3 regions of the Streptomyces sp. NPDC092952 genome follow, and region 2 is predicted to be linked to each of the others. Evidence: riboswitches for the same ligand, from Rfam matches in the RefSeq annotation. Region 2 holds a riboswitch; each other region holds the start of a gene.
What was found. A riboswitch is a leader RNA that binds a small molecule or an ion and turns the genes downstream of it on or off. The one in region 2 is predicted to bind cyclic di-AMP.
Positions count from the first base shown of each region.

Region 1: another riboswitch for cyclic di-AMP. It lies ahead of ACIQGQ_RS26845 (C40 family peptidase); the one in region 2 lies ahead of ACIQGQ_RS35685 (transglycosylase SLT domain-containing protein).
Region 3: another riboswitch for cyclic di-AMP. It lies ahead of ACIQGQ_RS21980 (peptidoglycan DD-metalloendopeptidase family protein); the one in region 2 lies ahead of ACIQGQ_RS35685 (transglycosylase SLT domain-containing protein).

Region 1 is NZ_JBIVPT010000013.1:104,309-112,999, reverse strand. Features, by position in the region: gene bioD (dethiobiotin synthase) at 1-11, opposite strand, end outside; gene ACIQGQ_RS26860 (adenosylmethionine--8-amino-7-oxononanoate transaminase) at 13-1,317, opposite strand; gene bioB (biotin synthase BioB) at 1,310-2,473, opposite strand; gene ACIQGQ_RS26850 (8-amino-7-oxononanoate synthase) at 2,615-3,757, shown strand; gene ACIQGQ_RS26845 (C40 family peptidase) at 3,951-4,424, opposite strand; cyclic di-AMP (ydaO/yuaA leader) riboswitch at 4,428-4,594, opposite strand; gene ACIQGQ_RS26840 (hypothetical protein) at 4,988-5,296, opposite strand; gene ACIQGQ_RS26835 (ATP-dependent Clp protease proteolytic subunit) at 5,304-5,942, opposite strand; gene ACIQGQ_RS26830 (oxidoreductase C-terminal domain-containing protein) at 6,221-6,808, opposite strand; gene ACIQGQ_RS26825 (FAD-dependent oxidoreductase) at 6,690-7,037, opposite strand; gene ACIQGQ_RS26820 (hypothetical protein) at 7,110-7,388, opposite strand; gene ACIQGQ_RS26815 (ferredoxin) at 7,385-7,579, opposite strand; gene ACIQGQ_RS26810 (cytochrome P450) at 7,615-8,691, opposite strand, start outside.
Region 2 is NZ_JBIVPT010000033.1:1,981-12,919, reverse strand. Features, by position in the region: gene ACIQGQ_RS35715 (sterol desaturase family protein) at 1-90, opposite strand, end outside; gene ACIQGQ_RS35710 (lytic polysaccharide monooxygenase) at 1,026-1,616, shown strand; gene ACIQGQ_RS35705 (EamA family transporter) at 1,687-2,568, opposite strand; gene ACIQGQ_RS35700 (NAD(+)/NADH kinase) at 2,763-3,815, opposite strand; gene ACIQGQ_RS35695 (APC family permease) at 3,995-5,392, opposite strand; gene ACIQGQ_RS35690 (hypothetical protein) at 5,716-6,033, shown strand; gene ACIQGQ_RS35685 (transglycosylase SLT domain-containing protein) at 6,038-6,532, opposite strand; cyclic di-AMP (ydaO/yuaA leader) riboswitch at 6,536-6,723, opposite strand; gene ACIQGQ_RS35680 (ABC-F family ATP-binding cassette domain-containing protein) at 7,263-8,927, shown strand; gene ACIQGQ_RS35675 (DUF305 domain-containing protein) at 8,989-9,651, opposite strand; gene ACIQGQ_RS35670 (hypothetical protein) at 9,758-10,129, opposite strand; gene ACIQGQ_RS35665 (MIP/aquaporin family protein) at 10,366-10,939, shown strand, end outside.
Region 3 is NZ_JBIVPT010000009.1:14,740-25,678, reverse strand. Features, by position in the region: gene ACIQGQ_RS22010 (1-deoxy-D-xylulose-5-phosphate synthase N-terminal domain-containing protein) at 1-167, shown strand, start outside; gene ACIQGQ_RS22005 (aspartate aminotransferase family protein) at 164-1,561, shown strand; gene ACIQGQ_RS22000 (XRE family transcriptional regulator) at 1,624-2,229, shown strand; gene ACIQGQ_RS21995 (DUF6126 family protein) at 2,261-2,428, shown strand; gene ACIQGQ_RS21990 (tyrosine-protein phosphatase) at 2,439-3,251, opposite strand; gene ACIQGQ_RS21985 (alpha-galactosidase) at 3,475-5,571, shown strand; cyclic di-AMP (ydaO/yuaA leader) riboswitch at 5,867-6,023, shown strand; gene ACIQGQ_RS21980 (peptidoglycan DD-metalloendopeptidase family protein) at 6,027-6,938, shown strand; gene ACIQGQ_RS21975 (SGNH/GDSL hydrolase family protein) at 7,103-7,948, shown strand; gene ACIQGQ_RS21970 (STM4011 family radical SAM protein) at 8,003-8,878, opposite strand; gene ACIQGQ_RS21965 (STM4012 family radical SAM protein) at 8,887-10,263, opposite strand; gene ACIQGQ_RS21960 (STM4013/SEN3800 family hydrolase) at 10,260-10,939, opposite strand, start outside.

The DNA.
Region 1 (8,691 bases), on a different contig from region 2:
AGGATCGTCATCTCATCCCTCTCGCGCCGCCGCGCACACGGCCCGGCAGATCCGCGCCACGTCCTCGTCGTCCGTCACATACGGCGGCATCGTGTAGACCAGGTCGCGGAACGGCCGCAGCCACACCCCTTCCCGTACCGCGGCCCGGGTCGCGGCCGCCATGTCCACCTCGTGATCCAGCTGTACGACGCCGATCGCGCCCAGCACCCGTACGTCCCGCACCCCGGGCAGTTCGGACGCCGGGGCGAGTCCCTCCCGCAACCCCGCCCCGATGCGCTCCACCTCACGCTCCCAGTCCTGGCCGAGCAGCAGATCGATCGAGGCGCACGCCACCGCGGCGGCGAGCGGATTGCCCATGAACGTCGGGCCGTGCGCGAGCACCGGCACCTTGCCGCGCGAGATGCCCTCCGCCACCCGGGAGGTGCACAGCGTCGCCGCCATCGTCAGATAGCCGCCGGTCAGCGCCTTGCCCACGCACATCACATCGGGCGAGACACCGGCGTGCCCGGCGGCGAACAGCTTTCCGGTCCGGCCGAACCCGGTGGCGATCTCGTCGAACACCAGCAGCACGTCGTTCGCGTCGCACGCCTCGCGCAGCACCCGCAGATATGCGGGGGAGTGGAAACGCATTCCGCCCGCGCCCTGCACCACCGGCTCCACGATCACCGCCGCCAACTCCTCGGCATGCCCGGCGATCAGTTCCCGCAGCTGCCGTACGTAGGCGGCGTCCGGCTCCGCGTCGAAGCCGGCCGGCGGCTCGTCGGCGAAGACCTGACGGGGCAGGACACCCGACCACAGCTCGTGCATCCCGCCTTCGGGGTCGCACACCGACATCGGCTGCCAGGTGTCCCCGTGATAGCCGCCGCGCCAGGTCAGCAGCCGTTGCTTGGCGGGCCGCCCGGCCGAACGCCAGTACTGCAGACACATCTTGACCGCGACCTCGACCGCGACCGACCCCGAGTCGGAGAGGAAGACGTGCCGCAGCGGCTCCGGGGTGATCCCGACCAGCCGGGAGGCCAGCCGCACGGCGGGCTCATGGGTGAGCCCGCCGAACATCACATGGCTCATCCGGCCCAACTGCCCGCGGGCCGCCTCGTTGAGGACCGGATGGTTGTAGCCGTGCACCGCGGACCACCAGGAGGACATGCCGTCCACCAACTCGGCCTGTCCGTGGGAAGGTTCGGCCAGTCTGAGCCGTACCCCGGACGCGGACGCCACGACCAGCGGATCCTGACGCCCCGGCATCGGGCCGTACGGATGCCAGACATGGGCCCGGTCCAGGGACCTCAGCTCGGCCGTGGAGAGCGGCTCAGGCATTGGGGGCGAGATCCGTCCCCGCGCCGCGGCGGCGGACCGCCACCAGGTCGGTGCGCGCGGCCGGCGCCTCGGCGGGAGCGGCCGGATCCGCCTCGGGCGTCCCCTCGCAGGGCGTGCATCCGCCGTCGTGCGAGCCGCATCCGCCCTGCTCAGACCGGTGCGCGGGCAGCGTCGTCGTGCCCGCGCCCTCCACCTCGAAACCGGCGTCCGCGATCATGTCCAGATCCGTCTGGCCCGCCTGGCCCTCGCTGGTCAGGTAGTCGCCCAGGAAGATCGAGTTCACCAGGTGCAGGGCCAGCGGCTGCATCGAGCGCAGATGCACCTCGCGCCCGCCGGAGAGCCGTACCTCCACGTCCGGGCAGACGAACCGGACCATGGCCAGGATGCGCAGGCAGTGCTGCGGGGTGAGGTTCCACTCCTTGGCCAGCGGAGTTCCCTCGAACGGGATCAGGAAGTTCACCGGCACCGAGTCCGGGTCCAGTTCGCGTAGCGAGAAGACGACGTCCACCAGGTCGGCGTCGCTCTCGCCCATGCCCGCGATCAGTCCCGAACACGCCGAGAGCCCGGCGGACTGGGCCTGACGCACCGTCGCCACCCGGTCCGCGTAGGTGTGGGTGGTGGTGATGTCCCCGTACGTCGCCTCGGACGTGTTGAGGTTGTGGTTGTACGCGTCGGCGCCGGCCGACCGCAGCCGATCGGCCTGGCCGTCGGAGAGCAGACCGAGGCAGGCGCACACCTCGACGCCCTCGTTCTGCTCCTTGATCGCCTCGATGGTCTCCGACACCCGGTCGACGTCGCGGTCCGTGGGGCCGCGGCCGCTCGCCACCAGACACACCCGCTTGGCCCCGCCCGCCACTCCGGCCGCGGCGACCTTCGACGCCTCGTCCGGCTTCAGCCAGGTGTACTTGAGGATCCCGGCCTTGGAGCCGAGCCGCTGCGAGCAGTACGAGCAGTCCTCGGGGCACAGCCCCGACTTGAGGTTGACCAGGTAGTTGAGTTTCACGCGCCGCCCGAACCACTGACGGCGCACCTTCCCGGCCGCGGCCACCACTTCGAGCAGATCGTCGTCCGGGGTCGCCAGTACGGCGAGGGCTTCTTCACGGGTCGGCAGCTCGCGCCGCAGGCCCTTGTCCACCAGTGTGGTCAGGAGGTCCATGGCGAAGATCCTGTCCTACCGGCGTCCCGCAGCCAAGGAGGAACCGGACAACAGTGCCTGTCGAGGGTGTGTGTATTGCCACACCATGACCGGCGGTTTCCACGGTTAGGGTCTGTGAGCTGCCTACAAAAGGGACCGCTCATGCCCTTCGACCCGTTCGGCTGGATCGACGCCGAGGCACGCCGTCGTGCCGATGCCGGACTCGTCCGTGTCCTCCGCCCCCGGCCCGCCGACTCCGGGCTCCTGGACCTCGCGAGCAACGACTACCTGGGGCTGGCCAGACACCCCGACGTCACTGCGGCCGCGGCCGCCGCCGCACACGAATGGGGCGCGGGAGCGACCGGTTCACGGCTGGTCACCGGCTCCACCGCGCTCCACGCCGAACTCGAACGGGAGCTGGCCGAGTTCTGCGGCTTCGAGGCGGCCCTGGTGCTGTCGTCCGGCTACGCGGCCAACCTCGCCGCCGTCACGGCGCTCACCGGACACGGCTCGCTGATCGTCTCCGACGCGGGCAACCACGCCTCGATCGTGGACGGCTGCCGGCTCTCCCGCGCCCGGACCGCCGTCGTCCCGCACGCCGACCCCGAGGCCGTACGCAAGGCCCTGCGGACACGGGACGGGCGGGCGCTCGCCGTCACGGACTCGGTCTTCTCGGTCGACGGCGACGCGGCCCCGCTGTCCGAACTGGCCGAGGTCTGCCGTGCGGAGGACGCCGCGCTGCTCGTCGACGACGCACACGGCCTGGGCGTGCTCGGGCCGGGCGGCCGGGGTGCGCCGGCCGCCGCCTCGCTCGCGGGCACCGCCGGGACCGTCGCCACCCTGACCCTCTCCAAGTCCCTGGGCAGCCAGGGCGGAGCCGTCCTCGGACCGGCCCGCGTCATCGAACACCTCGTCAACACGGGCCGGACGTTCATCTTCGACACCGGTCTCGCCCCGGCCGCGGCGGGCGCCGCCCTGGCGAGCCTGCGGTTGCTGCGCCGCGACCCGGAACGGGCCGGCCGGGCCCGCGCCGTGGCCGCCACGCTCCACGAACGGCTGACCGGGGCCGGGCTGACCGCCGCACGCCCCGACGCGGCCGTGGTGTCGGTGCGCGCCCCCTCCGCGGACGCGGCGGTGCGCTGGGCGGCCGACTGCCGCGCCGCCGGGGTCGCCGTCGGCTGCTTCCGGCCCCCGTCGGTGCCGGACGGGGTGTCCCGGCTCCGGCTGACCGCGCGCGCCGACCTGACCGAGGAGGAGATCACCACCGCCGTGTCGACCGTCCTGCGCACCGCGCCCGCGGGCTGACCGCACCCGCCCCCGTACGTGTCCGGCGGCCGCTCCGCGACGGCGGGCCGCACGGCCCGGTGAGGACCGCGCGGCCTCCCTCCCTCTCCTCCGCCGGCCGGACGGGCCGGTGTCGATCAGGGAGGGGGCCGCGTCGGACGGTCTGGCGCCGAACGTGATGCACGGCCGCGGCCGCGGGGCGGGCCGGCCGGGCTCAGCCGACCCGGCCGTAGTAGACGCTCCTGCTCCAGATCTTCTCCAGCCTCACCACGGCACCGGCCTTCGGGGAGTGCCAGATCCGGTTCTCCCCGGCGTAGATCCCGACGTGGTAGACGCTGCGGCCGGAGTGGAAGAAGACCAGGTCGCCGCGGCGCCGGTCCGAGGCCGGGACGTGCTTGGCCCGGTTGTACTGCTGCTGGGCCGTGCGGGGGAGCTTCCTGCCCGCCTTCTTGAACGCGTAGAGCGTCAGGCCCGAGCAGTCGAAGCGGTGGGGGCCCGCGGCGCCCCAGCGGTACGGTGAGCCCTTCTTCGACGCCGCGATGTCGAGCGCCTTCATCGAGACGGTCGCGGCCTGGGCCTCCGTCTGGGCGCCCGGCGCGAGCATGGTGCCGCCGACGGCGGCGAGAGTGAGGACCGAGGCCGTTCCGGCCCGGGCGAGCAAGGACGGGACATGAACCTGCGCAGACATGCGCAACCCTTCGTCAGCCGCCTGTGAAGGATGACCTGTCGGGTTCGGGCCTGCGAAGTCGCCCGGCCGCGTGGTGCGGCTTCACCCCGAGGGTCGTCCGGTGTGCCCGGGCCGACCCGTTGTGCTCGGGTCCTCCACTCCTGCCGATCCACTTTCGTCGACCAGACATCCGGACGGCGGCAGGACTCGGCGTCCACCCGGACCGCCCCGCCGCGGTGGCGGGGGCTTGTCGTCCCAGGGATCTTGACCCACGGGCCGGGGGATTTCCGAGCTGAAAAACTGATATGTGAGGCTCCTCACGGCTGATCCATTCGGGTGGACATGAACCCTTCCGGACTGTTGCCGGATGACCGGGCCGGCGCGGTACCAGCGGCGGAAGCGCTGATTCCAGCTGTGGTCCGCGCGAAACGCGCAAGTCGAGCGGTCTCTTGCGCAGGGGGCTTCCTACGCCGAACGGGCGAGGAAATCCGATCACCGTGTCGGGTGTGTCGCCCGCCTGGACGGGGCGCGGGCCGTGGGCGGTGCGGCGGGCCGCGCCGCCCACGGCGGAGCGTACGCTCCGGTCAACTGGTGGGAGCCGGTGGCACGGTGACGCGCCCGGCGCGGCGCTCGCCGTCCAGGACGCGCAGCGCCCGGGCGAGCGTCGTGGTGTGGATGTGTGCCTCCCCGCGCTCGTGCATCAGTGTCAGGGCGTCCCGCAGTGCGACCGCGTGCGAGGCCAGTGCCTGTGCGGCGCGCAGTGCGCCGTAGGTGTCGTTGCCCCGGGCCGGGTTGATCCGGCCGATCTGGTCGACGACGTCGAGGTAGCGGTCGATGAACTCCCCCTCGGCCCGGGTCAGTGCGGGAAGCGGCTGGGGCTCCGGCGGTCGCATCGGGTGGTCACCGCGCGCCGTGCGGTGCACGGACGGCGTTCCGGTTCTCCAGGACGTGGTCCACCAGGCCGTACGCCCGGGCCCCGGCCGCGTCGAGGATCAGATCGCGCTCGATGTCCTCGGCGATGCGCCCGGCGTCCTGCCCGGTGTGCCGGGCCAGCAGTTCGACGAGGAGCGCGTGGAGCCGTTCCATCTCCCGCGCCTCGATGGCCAGGTCGGACGGCTGGCCCCGCATCGGCTCGGGAAGTTCGGGCTGGCGCACGAGCACCCGGGCGCCGGGCAGCGCGTGCCGGTGGCCGGGCGTCCCGGCGGCGAGCAGTACGGAGGCGCAGGGGCCGGCCTGGCCGAGGCAGAAGGTCTCCACCTCGCAGTTCACGTACCGCATCGTGTCGTAGATCGCGGACATGGCCTCGAACGAGCCGCCGGGGGAGTTGATGTAGAGCGAGAGGGGCTGGTCGGGGGCCGCGTGCTCCAGATACATGAACTGCGCGATCAGGTCCGAGGCGGCGGCGTCGTCGACCGGGGTGCCGAGGAAGACGATCCGCTCGGCGAGCAGTTTGGAGTACGGATCGAAGGTGCGGACGCCGTCGGCCGTGCGCTCGGTGAACTCGGGCAGTACATGGCGGGCTGCGGGGCGGAACGGCATGGCGACGCCTCTCTTCCGGAACGGTACGGGCCAAGCCCTGGGCGGGCTTCCGTAGAAAATGTACAGGACGTACAGAAAGAGGGAAGTGTTTCGGGCCATCGACCTGGCCCGTCGGCCGGTTCCACGAGGCGGCCGAGGCATGCGGGAACGCCGTGAACCCGCCGAATGGGCAGGCGCGGAGGGGCGATCCGGCCGTTGCGTGGGCTTCCGGACCTGGCCGGAAATCCCGGACGAGGGGCGTTGACCGGCCGGGACTGCTGGTCAACACCCCTGGTGCCTCAAGGGGTGTGCGGTCGGGCTGCCGGGGCTGTCGCTATGGCCGCCCGCCAGTCGCTTCCGGCGGCGATGACCGTGCACCAGAGGCGCAGTGCCGTGGGCGGCATGCCGAAGGACAGGGCGCCGGTGAGCCGGTGGCCGGTGCGACGGGCGACGAGGAGCCGCCCTTGGGCCGGGTCGCCCTCGACGACGCGTGCTTCGTGGTGGCCGGGGAGCCGGCCGTACGCCTGGATCCTGACCCCGCGCTGGTCGGACCAGAAGTACGGGGCGGGCGGATTGGGGGTGGAGCAGGTTGCGGGCGGCGGCCATGCCCTGCTCGGCGGCGTTGGTCCGGTGCTCGCCGCGCATGTCGGCGCCGAACAGGGGGTTGTGCCGGCGGGCCACGTCCCCGGCGGCCCGGATGCCGGGGACGGCGGCGAGGTGCTGGTCGCAGACCACCCCGTCGGCCAGGCGCAGGCCGCTGCCGTCGAGCTAGCCGGTGTCGGGTGCGGAGCCGATGGCGACGAGCACGTCGTCGGCCGGGACCAGGGCCCCGTCGCACAGCCGGGCGGCGGTGAGCCGGCCGCCCGGGGCCACGATTCCGGCGACACCGGTGCCGGAACGCAGATCCACCCCGTGCGCGCGGTGCACGTGGGCGAGGTGTTCACCGGCCCGGTGCCCGAGGACGTGGGCGAGCGGAACGGGCGCCGCCTCGACGAGGGTGACGGCGGCCCCCGGATCGCGGGCCGAGGACGCCACTTCGGAGCCCAGGAACCCGGCGCCGACGACCAGCCGGCGGCCCGCGCCGAGGCGCTCGCGCAGGGCGACGGCGTCGTCCAGGGTGCGCAGTGCATGGACGCCCGGTACGGGCGGCCGGGAGGACGGCGCGGGGCCGGACGCCGGTGGCGGCGATCAGGCCGTCGTGGCCGCAGGTGGTTCCGTCGTCCGGTGCCACCGTGCGGGTTCCGGGGGCCTCCAGGCCGGCGACGGGCGCAGGGCCGTCCGTTCGGCGGACCAGGTACGCGAGAGGATCTGACTGGACGGCGGCGGTCGGTCGCAGGGGAGGTGGTGCTCCCGGCCGACCGGGGCGAGCGCCCCGTCGAAGCCTTCCCGGCGCGGGGCCTCGGCGGCCGACAGACCGGCCGCCGAGGCGCCGACGAAGACGATCCGGCGCGGAGGGCCGACGGTCACGCCCGGACCAGGCGGATCGCCGCCGCCGGGCAGATGGCGGCCGACTCCCTGACGTCGTCGTGGTGGGCGGGGTCGGGGGTGTCGGTGAGCAGTTCGACGATGCCGTCGTCGTCCTGGTCGAAGACATCGGGGGCCAGCAGGACGCACTGACCGGAGGCGACACACTTGGGCCGGTCCACTTCCACACGCATCGGCTTCTCGTTTCCGTTCGGGGGAGAGTGACGGTTCACCAGGTGACGGGCAGCGCGTAGACGCCGTAGACGATGCCGTCGTGCTTGAAGTCCAGCCGGTCGATGCCGGTGGCCGCCCGGAGCGTGGGAATGCGCCGGTAGAGCGTGCTGTACACGCACTGCAACTCGACGCGGGCCAGCGGCTGCCCCAGGCACTGGTGCACGCCGAACCCGAAGGCGACGTGGCGGCGGGCGTCGCGGGTGATGTCGAGACGGTCCGGGTCGGGGAAGGCGTCGGGGTCGCGGTTGGCGATGTCGTTGGCGAAGACGATGCCCTCGCCGGCGCGGATGGTGAGGCCGTCCACCTCGATGTCCGCCAGCGCCACCCTGCGGCGGCCGGAGTGGGTGATGTTCAGGTAGCGCAGCAGCTCCTCGACCGCCGCGGAGACCACCGCGGGGTCCTCCGACTCGCGCAGCAGGGCGAGTTGGTCCGGGTTCTCCAGGAGGGCCAGGGTACCCAGCGCGATCATGTTGGCCGTCGTCTCGTGCCCCGCGCCCAGCAGCAGGACGCCCGTCCGCGCGGCCTCGCGCCGTGTCATCTCGCCGGTGGCCACGCGCTTGACGGCGAGTTCGGACAGGAGGTCGTCGCCGGGCTCCGCGCCCTTGGCGGCCAGGAGGCCGTCGAGGTAGTCGGTGAGCTCCCCGGTCGCCTCCCGCACCTCATCGGGCGTCGACGTACGCCGGACGACGACCCGGGTGCAGCGCTGGAAGAAGTCGTGCTTCTCGTACGGGACGCCCAGCAGCTCGCAGATGACCAGGCTGGGGACCGGGAGCGCGAACGCCTCGACCAGGTCGACGGGTCTGGGCCCGGCGAGCATCTCGTCGATCAGGCCGTCGACGATCCGCTGGATCGCCGGCCGCAGCGCGTTCATCCGCCGGACCGCGAAGGGGGCGGTCACCATGCGGCGCAGCCGGGCGTGTTCGGGATCGTCCATGTTGATGAACGTGGGGTCCCGCTGGTCCCGCTCCCTCATCCCGGCGTTGCGGTGCGGGAAGCCCGGGAGCGCCGGGTCGGAGCTGACACGCGGATCGCCGAGCAGCGTACGCAGATGATCGTGCCGGGTGATCAGCCA
Region 2 (10,939 bases):
CACCAGGAGGAGCGGGTACGCCGACACGCGCAGTACCGCGCGTACGGAGAACTCCGGAGTATCGTGCCCCCGGGCCCGACCGTAAGTCACCTCCGGGCCACCGCCGGGCAGCGGTTCGCGACTTTCCACTCTCAGCACCTTTTCGGAAGGAAGCAGCACGGCGCGGCGCACGGAAGAGTGCGCGAGCCATGAATGAAAATCTGATCGGATACCTGCGAATGCACGCGACCGGACGAATGTTCGCCACTTGTCACGCGCGGGAAATTGGATCGAAGTGCGGGAGGAGCGCCTTCATGGGCTCCGCGAGCCTGGGCGTCGTCACCGGGGTTCGCCCTAGTAATTTTTCCCTGATGAGCTGACTCAACCGTCGAATTCAAGCCGCATGGCGCCACTTTGCGATGGGCGCGACAAAATCAAGAGCGCCCCACAAGCCACCCCAAATTGCCATGCATATTAATTACTTTTCATATCGGAAATTGCCACCCTCACCCCCCGGGCCGTTTCCCGGAAGCGCATTCGTGACCAACCCTGCTGCAGCGAGGGCCGCCTGACGCGGCCTCAGCACTCAGGAGAGCCGGCATCCGCCTCCACCGCCCACTTCCCCGACGACCGTGATCACGGATGTCCGGTAGTCGCCCCCACCGACCCGATTGACCAGGGGCGATTAGTCCATTGCCTGGGGAATTCCCCGGAGTTGTCGGCAGGGATTCACCAACTCCCGCAGCCGGAACGGCTGGACGGCGAAAAGGTCCACGAAAGGGCGTCGATCGGCCCACGGACAGGGGGTGACGCCACTCGTCCGCGTGTCCAGATCCGATCGACGTTGACCTGTTCGAGGTCCTTGACATCCGCCGGGCGGACGAACTCCAGCACCACACGGGCCCCCTCGCACGATCGGGCGCCAATGGTATGGACATGACCAATTCCTCTGACTAGTCTCGGAGTTGGTCTAGACCTAGTGAGGGTGGGACGCCTCTTCCCTCACTCGTCTCGCAGCGCCCCCACACCTCCCTCAGGAGCGAAGCATGCGCAGAAGGATCACTTCATTCGTCCTGGGTCTCGGAATGGCCGGAGCTTCCTTGCTCGCCACGACCGGCAGCGCCCAGGCCCACGGCTACACCGACGCCCCCATCAGCCGTCAGCAGCTCTGCGGCCTCGGCACCGTACGCAACTGCGGCCAGGTCCAGTGGGAGCCGCCGAGCGTGGAAGGACCCAAGGGCTTCCCCGCCCGCGGGCCGGTCGACGGCACCATCTGCGCCGGCGGCATCGGCCGGTTCTCCGAGCTCGACGACCCGCGCGGCGGCACATGGCCCGCCACACAGGTCACGGCGGGGCAGAGCTACACGTTCCGCTGGCGGATCGAGGCGCGGCACGCCACGACCGACTTCCGCTACTACATCACCAAGGACGGCTACGACCCCACCAAGCCGCTGACCAGGGCCGACCTGGATCCCCAGCCGTTCCTGACCGTGCCCTTCGGCGGGCGTCTGCCCGGGTCCACCGTGACCCACTCCGGGGTGCTGCCGCAGAAGACGGGCAAGCACCTGATCCTCGGCGTCTGGACGATCGCCGACACCGGCAACGCGTTCTACGCCTGCTCGGACGTCACCTTCTGAGTCCGGAGACACCCGGCCCGTCGCCGGACGGACGGTCGTCCGGCGACGGGCCGCCACCTCGGCCCCGACGTCATTCCGCCTCCGCGCCGGCGAGCCGCTGCCGACCGGGCTCCACGGTGACGAGCGCGATGCCGCCGCAGCACACCGCGAGCAGCAGCAGTTCCGCCGCGGAGGGCACGGCCCCGGTGCCCAGGGCCCAGTCACCGAGCCGCACCGTGAACGGGACGGCCAGTTGCACGGCCGCCGTGAAGACCGGCCCGCGCAGCAGGATGAGCCGGTGCTGCACGAGGTAGGCGGGGGCGTACACGGCCCCGCCCAGGAGCACGATGCCGCCGATCGCGGCGGGCGTGGGCGGGTGCGAGACCAGCGCGGGCAGGGCCATCGGCAGCAGCAGGCAGGTGGCGGCCGCGAGCAGGACGGGCAACACGGTGAGCGGCGGCAGCCCCGGCATCCGCCTCCGGTAGAGGAAGCCGTACACCGCGAAGGCCACGGTCGCCGCCGCGACCAGCAGCAGTCCGAGCGCGTCCGCGTCGCCCGCCCCGGTGCCGAGCGCCGCGTACCCGACCGCGGCCGCGCAGGCGAGCACCGCTCCGGCCGTCCGACGGGCCCCGGAGCGTTCGCCGAAGAACAGCGCGCCGACCGCCACCGTGGCGCACGGCAGCAGTGCGACGACGACATTGGCCAGCGAGGTCCCGATCCGGGAGATGGCCAGCAGGGTGCCCGCCGCATATCCGGCGAAGCCGAGCAGGCCCAGCAGCCATACGGTGCCCGGCCGGGCGGCGGCCCTGCGCAGATCGGCCCGGCCGTCCGCGCGGGAGGCGGCGACGGCGGTGAGCACCGCGCAGCACACCGCGGTGCGGCCCACGGCGACGATCAGCGGATCGGTCCCGGTCACCAGGGCACCGGACAGCAGCCAGGTGCCGGAGAGCAGCAGAACGAGGACGGCCGGCATCGCGTGGCCCCTTCCGTGGGTGGCGAGCCTTTCCGGGGCACCGTCGGCGGCTCGGCCGGGGACGGGACGGGGCAGTGGGCATCGGCGAGGGTCCGGAGCGCGACACCCCGTTCCTCCCCATGGCCGCTCTCCCGCAGCGGCCGACTATATCGGCGCCGGCCGGCCCGGTGGCAGGGGCCGTCGGACCAGGTGGCTCACGGGGCGAGGTGGAGGTGTGCGAGGTCGTGCGGGACCGGGCCGTCGTGGCGGAAGAGCGGCGCGCTCTCACCGTCCGCGGCCGTGGCGGGGGCGTCCGTGAGGCGCATCCTGGTACGCAGCCGCCCGTAGAAGTCGTGCGGGCCGAGCCGGACGATCCGCAGGCGGCGCGGTGCCGCGTAGACGCCGAGCCAGTCCCCGGCGTCCAGTACGCCGCGCAGCTGGCCGTCGATGGTCACCGCGGCCTGCCCGGAGTGCGGCAGGACCCGTACGGCGATCGGTTCGTCGGCGGCGGCGACCACGGTGCGGTCGAAGGTCATGTGCGCCGCCACGGGGGTGAAGAGGACCGCGTCCATCCGGGGCGAGACCACCGGCCCGCCGGCGGCGAAGCTGTACGCGGTCGAGCCGGTGGGCGTCGCCATCACGACCGCGTCGGCCGAGTACGAGGCGAGGAGCCGGCCGCCGATGTAGACGCCGAGGCTCACCTGGCGGTCGCGGGCGAGCTTCTCCACGACGACATCGTTGAGGGCGGTGACGTCCAGCGCCACGCCCCAGTCCTCCGCCGCGGCCTCCGCGTCCGGGGCGAGCTGGGGCGGCGGCAGCATCGGGCGCCGCCCGTAGCCCATCAGGGCGTCGATGTCCGGGGGCACTTCGAGCACCCGGGAGGCCCGCATGGTCAGCGTCATGCGCTCCTCGAACTCCGCCCGGCCCCGGTGGACGGCGTCGAGCGCGCGCACGACGTCATGGGCCGGCACCTCGGTGAGGAAGCCGACGCGGCCCAGGTCGATCCCGAGCACGGCACCGTCGTGCTTGGCGGCGATCCTGGCGCCGCGCAGGAACGTGCCGTCGCCGCCGAGCGTCACGATCAGGTCGGGGTTGCCCGCGACGTCGGCCTCCTCGCGCCCGCCGCGCCGCCGTCCGTCGCCCCGCCACACGTCGATGTCCGTGCACGGAACCCCTTCGCGGGCGCACCAGTCGCGTACGACGCCCGCGGCGACGACGGCCTCGGGGCGGCCCTGGTGCACGACGACTCCGACCCGTTCGACACCCATGGCGCCACCGCTCCCCGTGCTCCGACGACCTTCCTCGTCCCACTGTGGGCAAGGGGCGGCGGGTCCGCCCGTCGCCGGGACGGTGCTGCGCCCGGTCGGGCGACGGGCGCGAACGGGGCCGGCCCGCCGGTGGAGGATCTCCACCGACGGGCCGGGCACCGCACGGAACGCGCCCCCGGTCAGGACCGGGCGTCCTCCGGAATGCTGACCAGCCAGCGGGTCTCACGGCGGGGCCGCAGGTAGAACGCCCAGTAGAGCGTGGCGACCGCGGTGATGCCGCCGGTCCACAGCAGGTACTCGACCTCCTGCTGGGTCAGGATGTACGCCAGCACGGCGATCAGCAGTACGGGGACGGCGGGCCAGAGCGGCATCCGCCAGGCCTGCGCCTCGCGGTGCGCGCCGCGGCGGCAGAGCAGGGCCGCGACGGCGACCAGCAGGTACATGGCGGTGACGGAGACGCCGGTGACGCCGTACAGGGTGTCGAGGTTGACGAAGCAGAGCGCCGCGCCGGGGACGCCGACGAGGAGGGTCGCGACCCACGGCGAGCCGAACCGGCCGAGCCGGGACAGGGCGTTGTTGACCGGTGCCGGCCACGCCTTGTCACGGGCCGAGGCGAAGAGCACCCGGGAGTTCTGGATGACCATGACGATGCCCGCGTTGATGATCGCGAGGGCGACACAGAGGCTGACGAAGGTGCCGACCGCCGAGTTGGACCAGGCGGTGACCATGGTGCTGAGGTCGCCGGAGGTCAGGGCAGCCAGGTCCGGGGCGCCCATGGTGATGGCGATGACCGGGATCAGGATGACGGCGGTGGAGATGGCCAGGGTGGCGAGCACGGTGCGGGCCACGTTGCGGCGCGGGTTCTCCAGCTCCTCGGAGAGGTAGACCGCGGTGGAGAAGCCCTGGGTGATGAAGAGCGCGATGGCGAGCCCGGAGACCACCATCATCGCGGTGACGGTGGAGTGGGAACCGCCGGCCGAGGCGACCGTGCCGTGCACCAGCGACGACGCGCCGCGCTCGGTGTGGGCGAAGCCCAGTACGGCGACGACGCCCGCCGCGATCACTTCGAGGACCAGGAAGATTCCGGTGATCCACGCGTTGGCGCGCAGGTCCAGCAGGCCGGCGAGGGTGGCGAGCAGCATGACCCCGGCGCCCGCGAGGGGGGCGGGGATGTGCACGATGGGCGCCAGGTAGTCCGCCGTCCCCATGGAGATCACCGGGGGCACGATCATCACGACGAGCAGCGACAGTACGAAGACGAGCCATCCGGCGAGCCGTCCCGCCATGGTCGACACCATGGCGTACTCGCCGCCGGCGCTGGGGATGAGGGTGCCCAGTTCCGAGTAGCAGAAGGCGACCGCGATGCAGAGCAGCGAGCCGATGGCGATGGTCAGGGCGGTGTACGTGCCGAGGCTGGAGAAGAGGTCCGGCACGACCACGAAGAGGGTCGAGGCGGGGGTCACGCAGGACAGCGTGAGCAGTGTGCCGCCCACGACGCCGATGGAGCGCTTGAGCTTCTGGGGGGTGGGGCCGGTCGCCGGGGCGAGCGCCTGAGGTGCGCTGAGCGTGTCGGTCATCGTGCGGTTCCGATCAAAAGTGCGGTGTTTGAGCGCGGGAGCGGTATCGCCTCCAGACGAGGACGTGGTGAGTGGTTTCGTCGCTCCCAGCGCGCTATGCAATCCCGACGTGTTCCGCAGGTCAAGAGGCGTTCACCTTCGGAATTCGTTGTTCCAGTGATCAATTTCGACGATTTTGCGCTAACTGAGCAGAGGACGCCGAAGGATCGGGGAGTGCGGGAACCGAAGGCCGGACCCTGGGAAATTTTCCCCCCGGTCGGCATCGGGCGCGTACGTGTGGCCCATGGGTCGCGCATTCGCCGCCTCGGTGCCAGCCTGGATGCATGGCTTGGGCGTCATGGACTACGTGTGGTGTGTTCTCCGGGCACGGCGGCGTGCTGACGGAGGAGGTCGGTGTCCTGTCCGGGGACCTGACCGTGCACACGACCTGGGCCGAGGACACGGCCCAGATCACCGTGCAGTACTCGGGGGCGATCGACTGGTTCACCATGGTGGGCAGCCCCGTAGCGTGCTGTTCGGAGGAGGACAGCCGCCGCCTGCACGACGCGGCCGTGCAGGCGGTACGGAACGGGGCGGCGGCCACGGTGCCCGTTCCGCCCCACACCGCTCCGGAACAGGCGGCCGGGTCCGCCCCGGAGTGACGGTTCAGTAGGCCCCGTTGACGTTGTCGATGGAGCCGTACCGGTCGGCGGCGTAGTTGCACGCGGCGGTGATGTTGGCGACGGGGTCGAAGCTGTCCGTCGACGTGCCGGGCACGTGGTAGGCGAGGAACGTCGGATCGATGATCTGGAGCAGGCCCTTGGAAGGGGTCCCTGCGGCGGCGTTGGAGTCCCAGTTGTTGACGGCGAGCGGGTTGCCGGACGACTCGCGCATGACGTTGCGGTGGATGCCCTCGTAGCTGCCGGGGATGCCGTGCTCGGCCATGACGGCCAGCGACTCCTTGATCCAGCCGTCCAGGTCGTCGGTGTACGCCGCGGTCCGCGCGGCGGGTGCGGTGGCGGCGGCCGGGGTCGGCGCCGCCGAAGCGGCCTGGGCTCCGAGCAGTGGCAGGAGCAGGGCGGCCGCTCCCGTACCCACGGCTATGAATCCCCTGGTCAACGGGGTGGCGGCGCGACGGTGGCGCGTACCGGTGAAGGACATGGTGGTTCCTCTCCGTCGCCTGCGAGGTGAGCTGTCGGGTTCGGGCTGGAGCTGCCCGGCCGCGCGTCGGCGCGGCTTCACCCCGAGCCGTCCGGACGTCCGGACCGGCGGTGTACCTGGGTTCCCCGCTCCTGCCGTGCACAAGTGGTCGGAATGCTCCGGACAGCGGCAGGATTCGGCGTTCCGTCCGGATTGACGGAGACCGTAGACGAGAGAATCCGAAGGGGACAAGACCCTTTTTCCGCATGCAATTGCCCAACAAGATCAAGTCACTTCATTTCCGGTAATCCACCTCACACCGACCCGGTGACGACCCGTGCGGGCAAAGGGATCCGCGGCATGCGGCACGGCGGTCGGGGGCGGGATGTGACTCGCACCACGGGGAGAGGGAGGCGACTTTCCGCGCTTCGCCCGTCCGGCGCCCCGACGGGCGGGGAGCATTGCCAACCACTCCCCTCTGCCGCTATGGTTTTCGTGTCCTGTTGTCTCCGATAGAGGTGGACGTTGCGCATCTGAGGTCCGCGAACACCACGCCGTACGGCTTTCGCCGTATGCCTGTCACGTCGTCGCAGTGTTTCCGCACTGCCCGTGACCCCCGCGTGGATGCGACCTCGATGCATGAGCCGTCCCTCGTTTCCAGGACAGCCGCATCCTTCTCCGCTGCTCGGTCGCCGCGTGGTGCTCGCATACGAATCCCCCCTTCATTGCGATCACGACTGCGAGGAAATCCATGGCGACACCCACCGCCCCCAGCGCCTCCCTCACCTGCTCGGCCCTGACCTTCCGGTGGCCGGACGGCACCACGGTCTTCGACGGGCTCTCGCTGAGCGTCGGCCGCGGCCGGATCGGGCTCGTCGGCAACAACGGCGCGGGCAAGTCCACCCTGATGCGACTGCTCACCGGCGAACTGCGCCCGACCGAGGGCACGGTGACCATCGGCGGCAGCCTCGCCCACCTGCCGCAGAACATCACCCTCGACACCACCCTGCGGGTGGACCACGCGCTCGGCATCGCCGAACGGCGCGAGGCGCTGCGCGCCATCGAGTCCGGAGACGTCGACGAGAAGCACTTCGAGACGATCGGCGACGACTGGGACGTGGAGGAACGGGCCCTGGCGACCCTGGGCTCGCTCGGCCTCGGCGACATCGGACTCGACCGCACCGTCGGCGAGTTGTCCGGCGGGGAGACCGTGCTGCTGCGTCTCGCGGCACTGCTGCTGGAACGCCCCGACGTCCTGCTCCTGGACGAACCCACCAACAACCTGGACCTGTTCGCGCGCCGACGGCTGTACGAAGCCGTCGACTCCTGGCACTCGGGCGTACTGATCGTGGTCAGCCACGACCGCGAACTGCTGGAACGCGTGGACCGCATCGCCGAACTGCGCGCCGGCTCGGTGAACTGGTACGGCGGCGGCTGGTCCGCGTACCAGGAGGCCGTGGCCACCGAGCAGGAGGCGGCCGGGCGGACGCTGCGCGCCGCCGAGGCCGACGTACGCCGCCAGAAGCGCGAACTGGAGGAGACCCGGACGAAGCTGGCCCGGCGTCAACGGACCGGAAAGAAGGCCGAGTTGGACGGTGGCCTGCCGAAGATCCTGGCCGGCCGCCGCAAGCGGTCCGCCCAGGAGTCGGCGGGCAAGCTCCGCGGTCTCCACGAGGACCGGCTCAACGAGGCGCGCGAGCGGCGCGAGGAGGCCGCGGACGCGATCCGCGACGACGCCGAGATCCGGGTGAGGCTGCCGCACACGGCGGTGCCCGCCGGGCGGACCGTACTGACCCTGGAGGAACTGCGGCCGCGGTTCGGCCGGTTGCGCGAAGGAACCCTCCAGGTCAACGGCCCGGAGCGGATCGCGCTGGTCGGCCGCAACGGCGCGGGGAAGACGACACTGCTGCGCACGCTCACCGGTGAGCTGGCCCCGTTGTCAGGCGAGGCCAGGACCTTCGTCCCGACGCGGTTCCTCCCGCAGCGGCTCGATGTGCTGGACCCGGAGCTGAGCGTCGCGGCGAACACGGCCCGGCTGGCCCCCGGGGTCACCGACAACCAGATCCGTTCCCAGCTCGCCCGCTTCCTCTTCCAGGGAAAGCGCGCCGAGCAGCCGGCGGGCACCCTCTCGGGCGGTGAGCGGTTCCGTGCCGCGCTCGCGGCCACGATGCTCGCCGCACCGGCCCCGCAGCTCCTGATGATGGACGAGCCGACCAACAATCTCGACATCGCCAGCGTGCGGCAGCTGACCAGCGCCCTGGAGTCCTACGAGGGCGCGCTGCTCATCGCCAGCCACGATCTGCCGTTCCTCGAAGCGGTCTCCGTCACCCGGTGGCTGCTGGTCGACGAGGAGCTGCGGGAGACCACCCCCGAGGAGGTGGCCGAGCTGCTCGCCGCTCCGGCGGACTCCGTCTGAGCGCCCGAGGGGCGTGGGTTCCCGTACGAAGGGCGTACGGGAACCCGCGCCCCGTTCGGGGTCAGAGCCGGTCGAGGATCTTGTTCATCTGCTCGATCTCGGCGGTCTGGGCCGTGACGACGGCCTCCGCGAGCTTCTTCGCGTCGGCGTTCCTGCCGTCCTTCTTCTCCTTCTCGGCCATGGTGACCGCGCCCTCGTGGTGGCCGATCATGAGCCGGGCGAACTTCTTGTCGAAGTCCTTGCCCTCGGCCGCCTCGAGGCCGCCCATCTCCTTGTCGGACATCATTCCGGGCATGCCCGCGCCGTCCGAGCCGTGGTCCATCCCGGGCATGTCACCCATCGAGGCGTCGGGCAGCGGCTTGCCCCAGGAGGTCAGCCACCCCTTCATCGTGTTGATCTCGGGGTCCTGCGCGTCCTCGATCGCGGCGGCCAGCTTCTTGATCTCGGCGTCGGCGGCCCGGCCGTCGGCCAGCCGCGCCATCTCGATGGCCTGCTGGTGGTGCGGGATCATCTGCTGCGCGAACTCCACGTCCGCGTCGTTGAACGTACCGGCGGCGGCCGGGGCGGAGGCCTTGGGCGAGCCGTGGTCCATGCCCGGCATGGACGAACCGCCCGAGGAGTCGTCGGAGGAGCCGCAGGCCGTCAGGGCCAGGGCGAGCACGGCGGCGGTGCCGACCGCCGCGAGCGTACGGCGGCGGGCGGTGAAGGGCGCGAAAGCGGACATCGCGATTCTCTTTCCAGGTGTGTGCACTGGTGCGCCACATCCGTGGCGCGGAAGGGCAGGGGGTCCGGCCGGTCCGGCCCGAAGGCCGTGGACCGGCGGATCCCTGTCACGTCCGCGCGACGCACACCTGGAGCAGCAGCCCCCGGCCGGCGAACGGCGGTCCTCGCCGCGCCGGTCCGCGTACGGCGGTGCGGGCACCGGAGGTCACACCCGTGACCGGCACCAGCAGCCCCAGCGCCATCAGCAGGGGCAGCACCCGGTCCCGGGACTGGGTGAAGACGCAGGACTCGCCGTCCGCCGCGGGCGCCGCGACGGCCACCCGCTCGGATCTGTGCCCCTCGGCCATGGCGGCGTGGCCACCGGCCGTCGCCGCACCCGGCGCGGCGGCGATCGCCGCCCCCGCGTCATGGCAGCCCGCCGCAGCGCCGGCCGGTGCTCCGTGCATGAGGAACAGCCCGAACAGGGCGGCGCAGAGCACGAGCAACCGGGACACTCCCGGTGCGCGTGTCCGTCCGCGATCCACGGCTGCCTCGAATCCTGGGTCGTACGAGTCCTGCGGTACGGGCCCGACGATACCCCCACCGGGTGTCCCGCCCGGTGGCGCCCCCGGTCCGGGAGGGCTGTGAACCGCATGCGGAATCACATACCTCCCTTTAGGCTCAAATCCGGATCAACGACCCCTATCCCCGCGGACCGACAGGAAGCGAGTTCCCCATGGGGCGACTCAGGAACTCGGGACTCGCCGGGGAGCTCTCCGCGGAGTTCCTCGGCACCCTGATCCTCATCCTCTTCGGTTGCGGGGTCGTGGCGCAGGTCGCGGCGGGCGGCGCGCTCACCGATCCGCCGGGGGGTCTCGGCAACCACGACAGCGTCGCCTGGGCCTGGGGGCTCGGCGTCACCCTCGGTGTCTACGTGGCGGGCCGCCTCAGCGGCGCCCACCTCAATCCGGCGGTGACGGTCTCCCTGGCCGCGTTCAAGGGCTTCCCCTGGAAGAAGGTCGCCCCCTACTCGCTCGCCCAGGTGGCGGGTGCGTTCGTGGCGGCGCTGCTGGTGCGGTGGAACTACTCGGAGGCGCTGGCCAAGGTCGACCCGGGGCACACGATCAAGACACAGGCGGTGTTCTCCACCCTGCCCGCCAACGGGAACCACGCGCTGCCGATCCACGAGTGGGGGGCCTTCCGCGACCAGGTCATCGGGACCGCGATCCTCGTCCTGCTGATCTTCGCGGTGACCGATCTCCTCAACACCCCGCCGGGCGCCAACCTCGGCCCGTTCGTCGTGGGGCTCA
Region 3 (10,939 bases), on a different contig from region 2:
CCGGCCCCGGGGCGGTGGAGCCCTCCCTCGCGCCGCACCGCGCGTCCGGCCCGCCCGCCGGCCGCGTCCTCCGGGACGCCGGGCACCGGAGCCGTGCGCACGGGCTGCCCACCGGGCGGCCCCGGAACGCCACCGAGCACCCCAGGAACGAGGAGAACGGGCGATGACGGACGACCGGCCCCAGGGCTTCGACCTGACGCGGCTGCTGGCCGAGCGCGGCGCCGAACGCTACGAACTGCACACCCGGCACCTCAACCACCAACTGCCCCGGATGCTGCACACCATCGGCTTCGACAAGGTCTACGAACGGGCCGAGGGCGCCCACTTCTGGGACGCGGAGGGCAACGACTACCTCGACATGCTCGCCGGCTTCGGCGTGATGGGCCTCGGGCGCCACCACCCCGTCGTCCGCAAGGCGCTGCACGACGTGCTGGACGCCTCGCTGGCCGACCTGACCCGCTTCGACTGCCAGCCGCTGCCCGGACTGCTGGCCGAGCGGCTGCTCGCGCACAGCCCGCACCTGGACCGGGTCTTCTTCGGCAACAGCGGCACCGAGGCGGTCGAGACGGCGCTGAAGTTCGCCCGCTACGCCACTGGCAGACCCCGTGTCCTGTACTGCGCCCACGCCTTCCACGGGCTCACGACGGGCTCCCTCTCGGTCAACGGCGAGAAGGGCTTCCGGGACGGCTTCGCGCCGCTGCTGCCCGACACCGCCATCGCGCTCGGCGACCTCGACGCGCTCCGGCGCGAGCTGGCCCGCGGCGACGTGGCGGCGCTGGTCGTGGAGCCGATCCAGGGCAAGGGGGTCCACGCCGCGCCCCCCGGCTTCCTGCGCGCGGCGCAGGAGCTCCTCCACCGGCACAAGGCGCTGCTCATCGCCGACGAGGTGCAGACCGGCCTCGGCCGCACCGGCGACTTCTACGCGTACCAGCACGAGGAGGGCGTCGAGCCCGATCTCGTCTGCGTCGCCAAGGCACTCTCCGGCGGCTACGTGCCGGTCGGCGCGACCCTGGGCAAGGACTGGATCTTCCGCCGCGTCTACTCCTCGATGGACCGGGTGCTGGTGCACTCCGCGAGCTTCGGCTCCAACGCCCAGGCGATGGCCGCCGGGCTCGCGGTGCTCGCGGTGATGGAGGACGAGGAGATCGTCGCCCGTGCGCGCCGCACCGGCGACCTGCTGCGGGAGCGGCTGACCGCCCTGGTCGACCGGTACGAGCTGCTGCACGAGGTGCGCGGGCGCGGGCTGATGATCGGCATCGAGTTCGGCCGGCCGTCCTCGCTGAAGCTGCGCAGCCGCTGGACGATGCTCCAGGCGGCCCGCAAGGGGCTCTTCGCGCAGATGGTCGTGGTGCCGCTGCTCCAGAAGCACCGCATCCTCACCCAGGTCTCGGGCGACCACCTGGAGGTGATCAAGCTGATTCCGCCGCTGGTGATCGACGAGGCGGACGTCGACCGGTTCGTGGCGGCCTTCACCGAGGTGATGGACGACGCACACGGCGGGGGTGGGCTCATGTGGGACTTCGGGAGGACACTGGTGAAGCAGGCGGTGGCCAACCGCTGAGGGTTTTTGCCTGAGAGGCAAGAAATTTGCCTCTCAGGCAGGTTGCCTGGCCCAATGGGTACATGAATCCTCCCGAAGGAGGGGCGGCCGAGGAGCTGCCCGGTGTCGCGCCCCGCCTGCGCGACCTGCGCAGGAGCCGCGGCCTCACCCTGGAGAGCGCGGCGCAGCGGGCCGGGCTCTCGCCCGCCCATCTCTCCCGGCTCGAAACGGGCCGCCGTCAGCCCTCGCTGCCGATGCTCCTGGGCCTCGCCCGGATCTACGGCACGACCGTCTCCGAGCTCCTCGGCGAGATGCCCCCGGAGCGCGACGCGGTCATCCGGGGCGGTGCGTACGAGGGGGCCGAGGCCGACGGCTGGATGTACCGGCGGGCCGGCGGCTCCGGCCGGGCCATGCAGGCCCTCCGCGTCCGGGTCCCGCCCGGCGCCCAGGGCGATCTCGTCCGGGTCCACCCCGGCGAGGAATGGCTCTACGTGCTCTCCGGGCACCTCCGCGTCTGGCTCGGGGACACCGTGCACGACCTCGCCCCCGGCGACAGCGCGCACTTCGACTCCCTCACCCCGCACCGGATCACGGCCACCGGCCGGGAGGGCGCCGAGCTCCTCTTCGTCCACACCCTGCTGCAGAGCCCCGCCGCCGAGCTGTGCCTCGGCGGCGGAATCCACCACTGAGACCGGTTCCCGGTCGCCAGAGAGGACCGTCATGTCCGATTCCGAGAACTACGACCCGCTCGGTTCCAGCAAGCACTACGAGGCCCAGGAGTCCAAGTTCCCGCGCGGCATCGTGATCCGGCTCATCGCCTATCTCGTCGCCGGGCACGTCGTCGCCGCCTTCCTCTACCTGCTGTTCGAGGTGGCAGGCAAGGGCTGAGCGCCCCCGGTCACGCCTGGTCGAGGAGCCGGTCGCGCAGCCGCTCCCGGGTCTCGGGAGCGAGACCGAGCCCCTCGGAGAAGTACCGCTCCGCGGAGCCCCAGGTCTCCTCGATGGTGTCGAAGGCCGCGGCGAGATACTCGGCGCGGGCGCCGAAGAGCGGGTTCAGCAGCTCCATGACCTCGGCCGACATCCCGGCGGGCGAGGTGTCGCTGCGGCGTATCCGGTAGCGGCGGTGCGCGTCGTTGGACTTGAGGTAGTCGGCCTCGATGGCCTCGCGCTCGACCCCGACGGCCAGCAGCGACACCGCGATCGACAGCCCCGCCCGGTCCTTGCCCGCCGCGCAGTGCATCAGCGCGGGCACACTGTCCTCGGCCAGGGCGTGCAGCACCCGGCCGTGCTCGGCGGTGCGCTCCCGGATGATCGAACGGTACGAGGCGACCATCCGGGCCACCCCCTTGCCGTCGCCGAGGACGGAGCGCAGCTGGTCCATGTCGCCGTCCCGGACCATGCGCCAGAACTCCGCGCCGTCGGCCGGGTCGGAGAGCGGGATGCTCACGTTCCGCACACCCGGCAGCTCCACGTCCGCGCCGTCGAGGCGGCGGTCGGCGGAGTTGCGGAAGTCGAAGACCGTGTGCAGCCCCAGGCCGCCCAGGAAGGCGGCGTCCTCGGTGGTGGCGTGCGCCAGGTGACCGCTGCGGAAGAGCCGCCCGTACCGCACCCGCCGGCCGCCCACGGTGGGCAGACCGCCCACGTCGCGGAAGTTGCGGACGCCCGCCAGCTCGGGCTCCGTCGACGGGACCTGCGGCAGCTGCTGCGTCACGGTTACTCCAGGAATGTCCGGCGCCGCTGGTCGTCGGCGGCACGACTGCCGCGACCCTACGGCATCGATTCCTCAGGCAACCATCTCGGGCCCCGGCTGTCGATACCCGGGCGAACCCGGGTCTGTCGGCGGCCCGCCCACCCGGCGCATCCCCCCGAGGCACCGTTGCCCGCACCTCCCCGGCGGCCGATGATGTGCGGAACTGTCGGAAAATGGGGGCGCGATGATCGAGACGGGTCGTACCGGCCGTACCTGGCTGCTCACCGGCGAGAACAGCGGCTACGCACTGGCACTGACCGAACGGGACGAGCTGCTCCATCTGCACTGGGGCCCGAGGATCGGACTCGCCGCCGCCGAGGCCCTGGCGGCCGCACCCGACCTCCCCCACCGGAGCTTCGAATCCCCCCTCGACGGCCACGAGGAGTACCCGGTCGAGGGCGGCCCCCGGTTCGTCCGCCCCGCGCTCTCGGTCCGCACCCCGCTCGTCCGCGGCACCGAGTGGACCTTCCGGGGTGCCGGGACCGACGGCGACGAACTGCGGATCGGCTTCACCGACGCCGTGCACCGGCTCGGCCTCACCCTGCACTACCGGATGCGGGACGACTCCGACGTCGTGGAGCGCTGGGCCACCGTCGCCCACACCGGTCCGGACGGCCCGCCGCTGGAACTGCTGCGCGCCGACGCGGCCGCCTGGTCGCTGCCGGCCCGGGACGGCTGGCGGATCGGCCGGCTGCACGGCCGCTGGTCGGCCGAGACCCGGATCGAGCGCGCGGAACTGCTCCACGGCGAGAGCGTCATCTCCAGCAGGCGCGGCCACACCGGCCACCAGTACCTGCCGTGGGCCGCGCTGGACGCCGACGGCGCGGCGACCGAGGAGAGCGGCGAGGTCTACGGCTGCGCGCTCGGCTGGTCCGGCTCCTGGCGGATCTGCGTGCAGCGGCTGCCCGACGGGCTCGTCCAGATCACCGGCGGCGCCGGGCACGACGAGTCCGGGCTGCTCAGGCTCGCCCCGGGGGAGTCGTACACCACGCCCGTCTTCGCCGGGCTCTGGAGCGACCGGGGCTTCGGCGGGGCCAGCCGCGCCTGGCACGCCTGGCAGCTGGCCCATGTGATCCCGGACGCCGGGACCCTTCGGCCGGTGCTCTACAACTCCTGGGAGGCGACCGGCTTCGACATCTCGCTGGACCAGCAGCGGACCCTGGCCCGGCGTGCCGCGGACATGGGGGTGGAGCTGTTCGTGGTGGACGACGCCTGGTTCGGGCGGCGGACCAGCGACCGGGCCGGACTCGGCGACTGGACCCCGAACCCGGACCGGTTCCCCGGCGGGCTGAAGCCGCTCGCCGACGAGGTGCACGCACTCGGCATGCGGTTCGGCATCTGGGTCGAACCGGAGATGGTCAACCCCGACAGCGACCTCTACCGGGCGCACCCCGACTGGGTCCAGCACGTCCCCGGCCGGACCCGCACCGAGTACCGCAACCAGCTGGTGCTCAATCTGGCCAGGCCCGATGTCCGGGAGTACCTCTGGGAGCAGCTGGACGCACTGCTCTCCGGTACCCCCGTCGACTACGTGAAATGGGACTTCAACCGCTGTTTCACCGACCCCGGCTGGCCCGGCGAGGAGTACCCGCAGCGGATCTGGACCGCCCATGTGGACGCCCTGTACGCGCTGATCGACCGGCTCAGGGCCGCGCACCCGCACGTCGCCTTCGAGTCCTGCTCGGGCGGCGGCGGCCGGATCGACCTGGGCATCCTCTCCCGTACCGACCAGGTGTGGACCTCCGACAACACCGATCCGCTCGACCGGCTCGCCATCCAGGAGGGGTTCAGTCACCTCCACCCGGCCCGGGTGATGGCCGCCTGGGTCACCGACAGCCCGAACCGCCAGCTCAACGGCAGGGTCAGTTCGCTGCGTTTCCGGTTCGTGAGCGCGATGGCCGGAGTGCTCGGCATCGGCGGGAACCTCGCCGAGTGGAGCGAGGAGGAGCTGGCCGAGGCGCGTGGCTGGGTGGATCTCTACAAGGAGATCCGCCCCGTGGTGCAGCAGGGCGCGCTGTACCGGCTGCGCGAACCGCGCGGCGGACTCGGCGCCGTCCAGTACGTGCACGGCGAGGAGACCGTGGTCCTGATGTGGCTGGAGGCGCAGCGGTACGGGGAGCGCCCGCCGGCCCTGCGGCTGCGCGGGCTCGACCCCGCTGCCACGTACACCTGCCGGGACACGGGGGCGGTCCACCACGGTGCGGTCCTGTTCCACCAGGGACTGGACACCGGACTCCGGGGCGATCTCGACGCGCGGGTGCTGCGCCTGCGACAGGACTGAGCAGCCGGGCATGTCCGTAATGCGCGCTTTTTACGAACATCTCCCGCTTATAAGGGAGATGGTCGGCGGCCCGTGAGCGGGATCATATTCGTGACGGTGTGTGGCGGCGGACGGGACGGGAATTCCTTTCGCCGCGCGGAATAACAAGATCCGTAATCCACGGAGGGTGACCGGAATTCCGTTCCGAATTCCCGAAGCGGAATACCGGCGGGGAACCAGGTGCTTGTTCTCGCCGTCCCGGCTCGCTTACGGTCACCGCATTCCGGACGGCCCGCCCAATCCTGCCGCCGACCGGAATTCACATCCACTTATCGCGTGGCAGGAGCGGGGGAACCAGGTAGGCCGCCGGCCGGAGAGATCCGGACGGCTAGGGGTGAAGCCGCACACCGTGCGGCCGGGCATCTCCAGCCCGAACCCGACAGCTCACCTCGCAGGCGCCGGAGAGGAAAGACGCCATGCCCATCACGGGTAAGCACCGCCGTCCCAAGGTCGGCCCCATCGCCCGAGGCTTCGCCGCGGTCAGCACCGGTGGCGCCGTCATCGCACTGCCGCTGCTCGGTGCCACCGGCGCCCACGCCGCCGACCAGGCCACCACGCCGGAGCAGGCCCCCGTCGCGCACACCGCGCCGAAGGCCGCCCCGCAGGCCGGACCCGCCACGTACTCCGTCGTCCCCGGCGACTACCTGTCGAAGATCGCGGCCGAGCACCACGTCGCGGGCGGCTGGCAGAAGCTGTACCAGGACAACCGCGAGGTCGTCGGCGGAAACCCCAGCCTGATCCTCCCCGGCATGAAGCTGACCCTCGGCGCCGCCGCCGGTACGGCCGCGCCCACCGGTGCCGCAGCCGGTACGGCCGCACCGTCGAAGGCCGCCCCGGCCGCCGAGCAGCCCGCCCCGGCGGACCAGGCGGACCCGGCTGCGGAGGAGGCCCCGGCCCCCGCCCCGGCCACCGAGGACACCGGCTCCGGCTACGTCCACCCGGTCCCCGGCAACCACACCACCAACTACCGGGCCTCCGGCTCCAACTGGTCCAGCGGCAGCCACACCGGCATCGACTTCCCCGTCTCCACCGGCACCGGCGTCAAGGCCATCACCTCCGGCACCGTCGTCACCGCCGGCTGGGGCGGCGCCTACGGCAACCAGGTCGTCGTCAAGCACGCCGACGGCCACTACTCGCAGTACGGCCACCTGTCCTCCCTCTCCGTCTCGGCGGGCCAGTCCGTGAGCGCCGGCCAGCAGGTCGGCCTCTCGGGCGCCACCGGCAACGTCACCGGCCCGCACCTCCACTTCGAGGTCCGCACCGGCCCCGAGTACGGTTCGGACATCGACCCGATCGCCTACCTGGCCTCGCACGGCATCTCCGTCTGAGCGTGACCCGGAGCAGGACGAAGGAAGGGGCGGTGCGCGGTGGCGCACCGCCCCTTCCGCCTATTCCCCCTTTGCCAAAAACTGACCGGGTGGTCTATGTCACCACCCGTCAACCCTTTATTACGGTCGCGTAGGTCACATTCGACGGTGCAGGATAAGCGCTTGTGGCAGACGATTCGAGAAAAATGCAGCGTGGCGTCAACAACCGACAGGGCGTCATCGGGTCGTACGCGGCGATCGGCGACAGCTTCACCGAGGGAGTCGGTGACCCCGGCCCGGACGGAACATTCGTCGGCTGGGCGGACCGGTTCGCGGTACTTCTCGCGGACCAACTCCCGGACCCCGATACGGCACACGACGCCGAAGGACCCGCACACCCGGAATTCCGATACGCCAATCTCGCCGTACGCGGACGCCTCCTCGACCAGATCGTCGAGGAGCAGGTGCCGCGTGCCAAGGAGCTCGCCCCCGACCTGGTGAGCTTCTGCGCGGGGGGCAACGACATCATCCGGCCAGGAACCGACCCCGACGACGTGGCCGAACGCTTCGAGCGCGCCGTCGCCGAGCTCACCGGCGCGGTCGGCACGGTCATGGTCACCACCGGCTTCGACACCCGGGGCATTCCCGTCCTGCGCCATCTGCGCGGCAAGGTCGCGACGTACACCGCCCATGTGCGGGCCATCGCCGACCGCTACGACTGCCCGGTCCTGGACCTGTGGTCGCTGCGGTCCGTCCAGGACCGGCGCGCCTGGGACGACGACCGGCTCCACCTGTCGCCCGAGGGGCACACCAGGGTCGCGCTGCGCGCCGCCCAGGTCCTCGGCATCGACATACCGGCCGACCCCGACCAGGAATGGCCCCCGCAGGCCCAGCGAGGCACCCTGGAGGTCCGGCGCGACGACATCCACTGGGCGCGCGAGCACCTGGTGCCCTGGATCGGGCGGCGGCTGCGCGGCGAGTCCTCCGGCGACCACGTCGAGGCCAAGCGCCCCGACCTGCTGCCGCTGTAGCCCCGCGGATCCGTTCCCGACGCACCGCCGCCGCCCGGCGGACGTGGCCGAAGCTCAGCCGCGCCCGCCGGGCAGTAGCGGTGAGGCGGGTATCCGCTCCAGCACACCGCCCGCGAAGACGTCGTACAGCGGCAGCGTCTCCAGGTGCACATAGCCGATGTGGCAGTCGCAGACCGCCAGCGGGCAGGCGCGCGGCCGCAGCGCCCGCCGGTAGCTCCCGTCGTAGAGATTGCCGAGCGGCGCCGGGACGAAGTGGCAGCGCCGCACGGTGCCCTCCCCGTCCACCGAGATCACCGACTCACCGGTCCGGCACGGCAGCCCGGCCGAACGGTGCGGATCCCGGCTGTACGGGAAGAGCGGATCGATCGCCGTCCAGCGGTCCGCCTCCGCGTCGGTGTAGCGGTGGCCCTCCGCCGCGTTCACCCAGAGATAGACCTCCTCGGGCAGCGCGGCCCGCAGCCTCCGCGCCTCCTCCAGATGGGCGTCCAGCCCGACGATCCCGACGCTGTGCCGGATCCCGAGCGCGCCGAGCTCCCCGCACTTGGCGAGGAACCGCTCGTACGGCGTCTGCCCCGGGTGGTACGTGCACCACAGGGCGATCTTCTCCCGCCCCGCAGCTCCCGCTTCGGCCAGCCAGCCCGTACGGCTGCTCAGATTGGTCTGGATCGCCACCCGGGCCACGTGCGGCAGCCCCGCCAGCTCCACCAGCGCCCGGCGGTACCAGGAGCGGACCAGGCCCTCGCCCCACGGGGTGAACAGCACCGAGATCCGGTCGCCGGTCTGCTCCGCCACCCACGCCGTGAACCGCTCCAGCGCCGCCCGGTCGGCCCGCAGCTGCTCCCGGCTGTCGCGCCGCTTGGCGAACGGGCAGTACGGGCAGTCGTAGTCGCAGGAGGCCAGCGGGCCCCGGTACAGGATCGTCAGCTCCATCGACGCGCTCACTTCAGCTCGTACGCGGCCATCGCGGCGCGCACGGCGGGCGAGAAGAGCTCCGGGCCCAGGGCGTCGGAGTGGGCCAGGCCCTCGGGGGACAGGCGCAGCAGCCCCGACGCCCCGGCCGGGGCGTCCAGCCAGCCGCGCGCCTCGAACACGGCGAGCTCCCCGGGGAAGTCCGCGCCGGGCGAGGTGCCGAACCGCTCCGCGTACTCGGCCAGGACCAGCCCGTCGGCCTGGAGCACGGACTGCAGGAGATGGCGGCGGCGCGCCTCGTCCCCGTCCACGTACCGCCCGACCTCGGCGCGGGAGAAGTCCTCGGTGGCGGTGTAGCCGTCGATGATCGCCCGCACCTCCCGCATCTCCACCGCGTAGTCGAAGGAGTAGTGCAGCCGCGAGGTGTACGAGCGGGCGCCGCAGCCCAGGCCGATCATGCCGTCGGTCTGGCAGGCGTAGTCGTCCGGGCCCTCCGCACGCGGGGCGTCGGCGCGGCGGAACATCCGCATCGAGACCTGCTCGTAGCCGTGCGCCAGGAGGTGGTCGCGGCCCGCCCGGTACAGCCGCAGCCGCTGCTCGTCCCAGGCCGCGTCCGCCGCCCCCTCGTCGGTGCCGAGCCGTCCCAGACCGGTCAGCGGGCGCACGTACAGCGGGTAGAGGTACAGCTCCTCCGGCCGCCAGGCCAGCGCCGCGTCCAGCGAGGCGCGCCAGCTCTCCTCGGTCTGGCCGTCGATGCCGTAGATCAGGTCGATGTTGAGGACCGGGATGGCGCTCTCGCGTATCCGGCCCAGCGCCGACTCCACCTCGGCCCGACGCTGCGGGCGCACCGCCGCCCGTGCCTCCGCCTCGACGAAGCTCTGCACCCCGATGCTGATCCGGGTCGTGCCGCGGTCGGCGAGGACGGCCAGCCGGTCGGCCGTCGCGGTCGACGGCGAGGTCTCGACCGACAGCGGAACGGACCGCAGATCGGCGCCCATCCGCTTCTCCGCGATGTCGCAGAGCCGCTCCAGCTCGGCCGCCGTCAGGAACGTGGGCGTACCACCGCCGAAGGCGGCGGCGGCGAACCGCACGGGCTCCTCGTCGCCCAGCGCGTCCCGGACCGCGAGGGCCTGCCGCTCCAGCGCGTCGAGGTAGCGGGTCGTCAGCTCGTCGGGCGCGCCGATCCGGGTGAAGAGGTTGCAGAAGCCGCAGCGGACCTCGCAGAACGGTATGTGGAGATAGAGCGAGAGCGCGTCCTTGCGCTCACCGGCCCACAGCTCGCGCAGCCCCGGCCGACCGGCCAGCGGCCGGTAGGCGGTCTTGTGCGGGTAGGCGTAGACATAGCTCTGGTACGGACGGACGGCGGACGCGGCCGGCGTGGCCGATGCCGATGTGGTGCGGCTCATCGTGCGGAGGCCCCCGGTTCCAGGAAGAAGTGTGCGTACGGAACGGTCCACACGGACGGGTGGCCGAGGCGGTGACCGGTGTAGCCGTCGTCCCCGTACGCCGTGCCGTGGTCCGAGCAGACGATGGCGAAGCAGCGGCGGCGGCTGCTGGCGGCCGCGAAGAGCCGGCCGATGTGGGCGTCGACGTACTCCAGGGCGGCGGCGTGCGTGGCGCGGGAGTCGCCCGCCTCGCGGGTGGCCCCCGGCCGGTGGAACCAGTTGGGCTGGTGCAGCGCGGACACATTGACGAAGAGGAACAGCCGCTGCTCCGCGGGGAGCCGGGCGACGACCTGCTCGGCGCGGGCCACCTGCGCCTCGAACGAGGTGGGCGAGGCCACACCGAACTCCGGCTCCCAGTGGCTCTCCTGGAACATCCCGGGCAGCACGGAACCGAGCGCCGCCTGCTTGTTGAAGAAGCCGACACCCCCGATGCACACCGTGCGGTAGCCGACGCCCGCCAGACCGGAGACCAGGTCCGGCGTGTCGAACACGAAGGTGTCCGTGGCGGTCGACTCGCTGCCCGCGAACCGCGCCGCGAAGAGCCGGGGATGCGGCCCCTGACCCGTCGGCGTCGGCAGGAAACCGGCGAACATCGCCTGGTGGGAGGCGTACGTGAAGCTTCCCGGCGCGTGCCGCT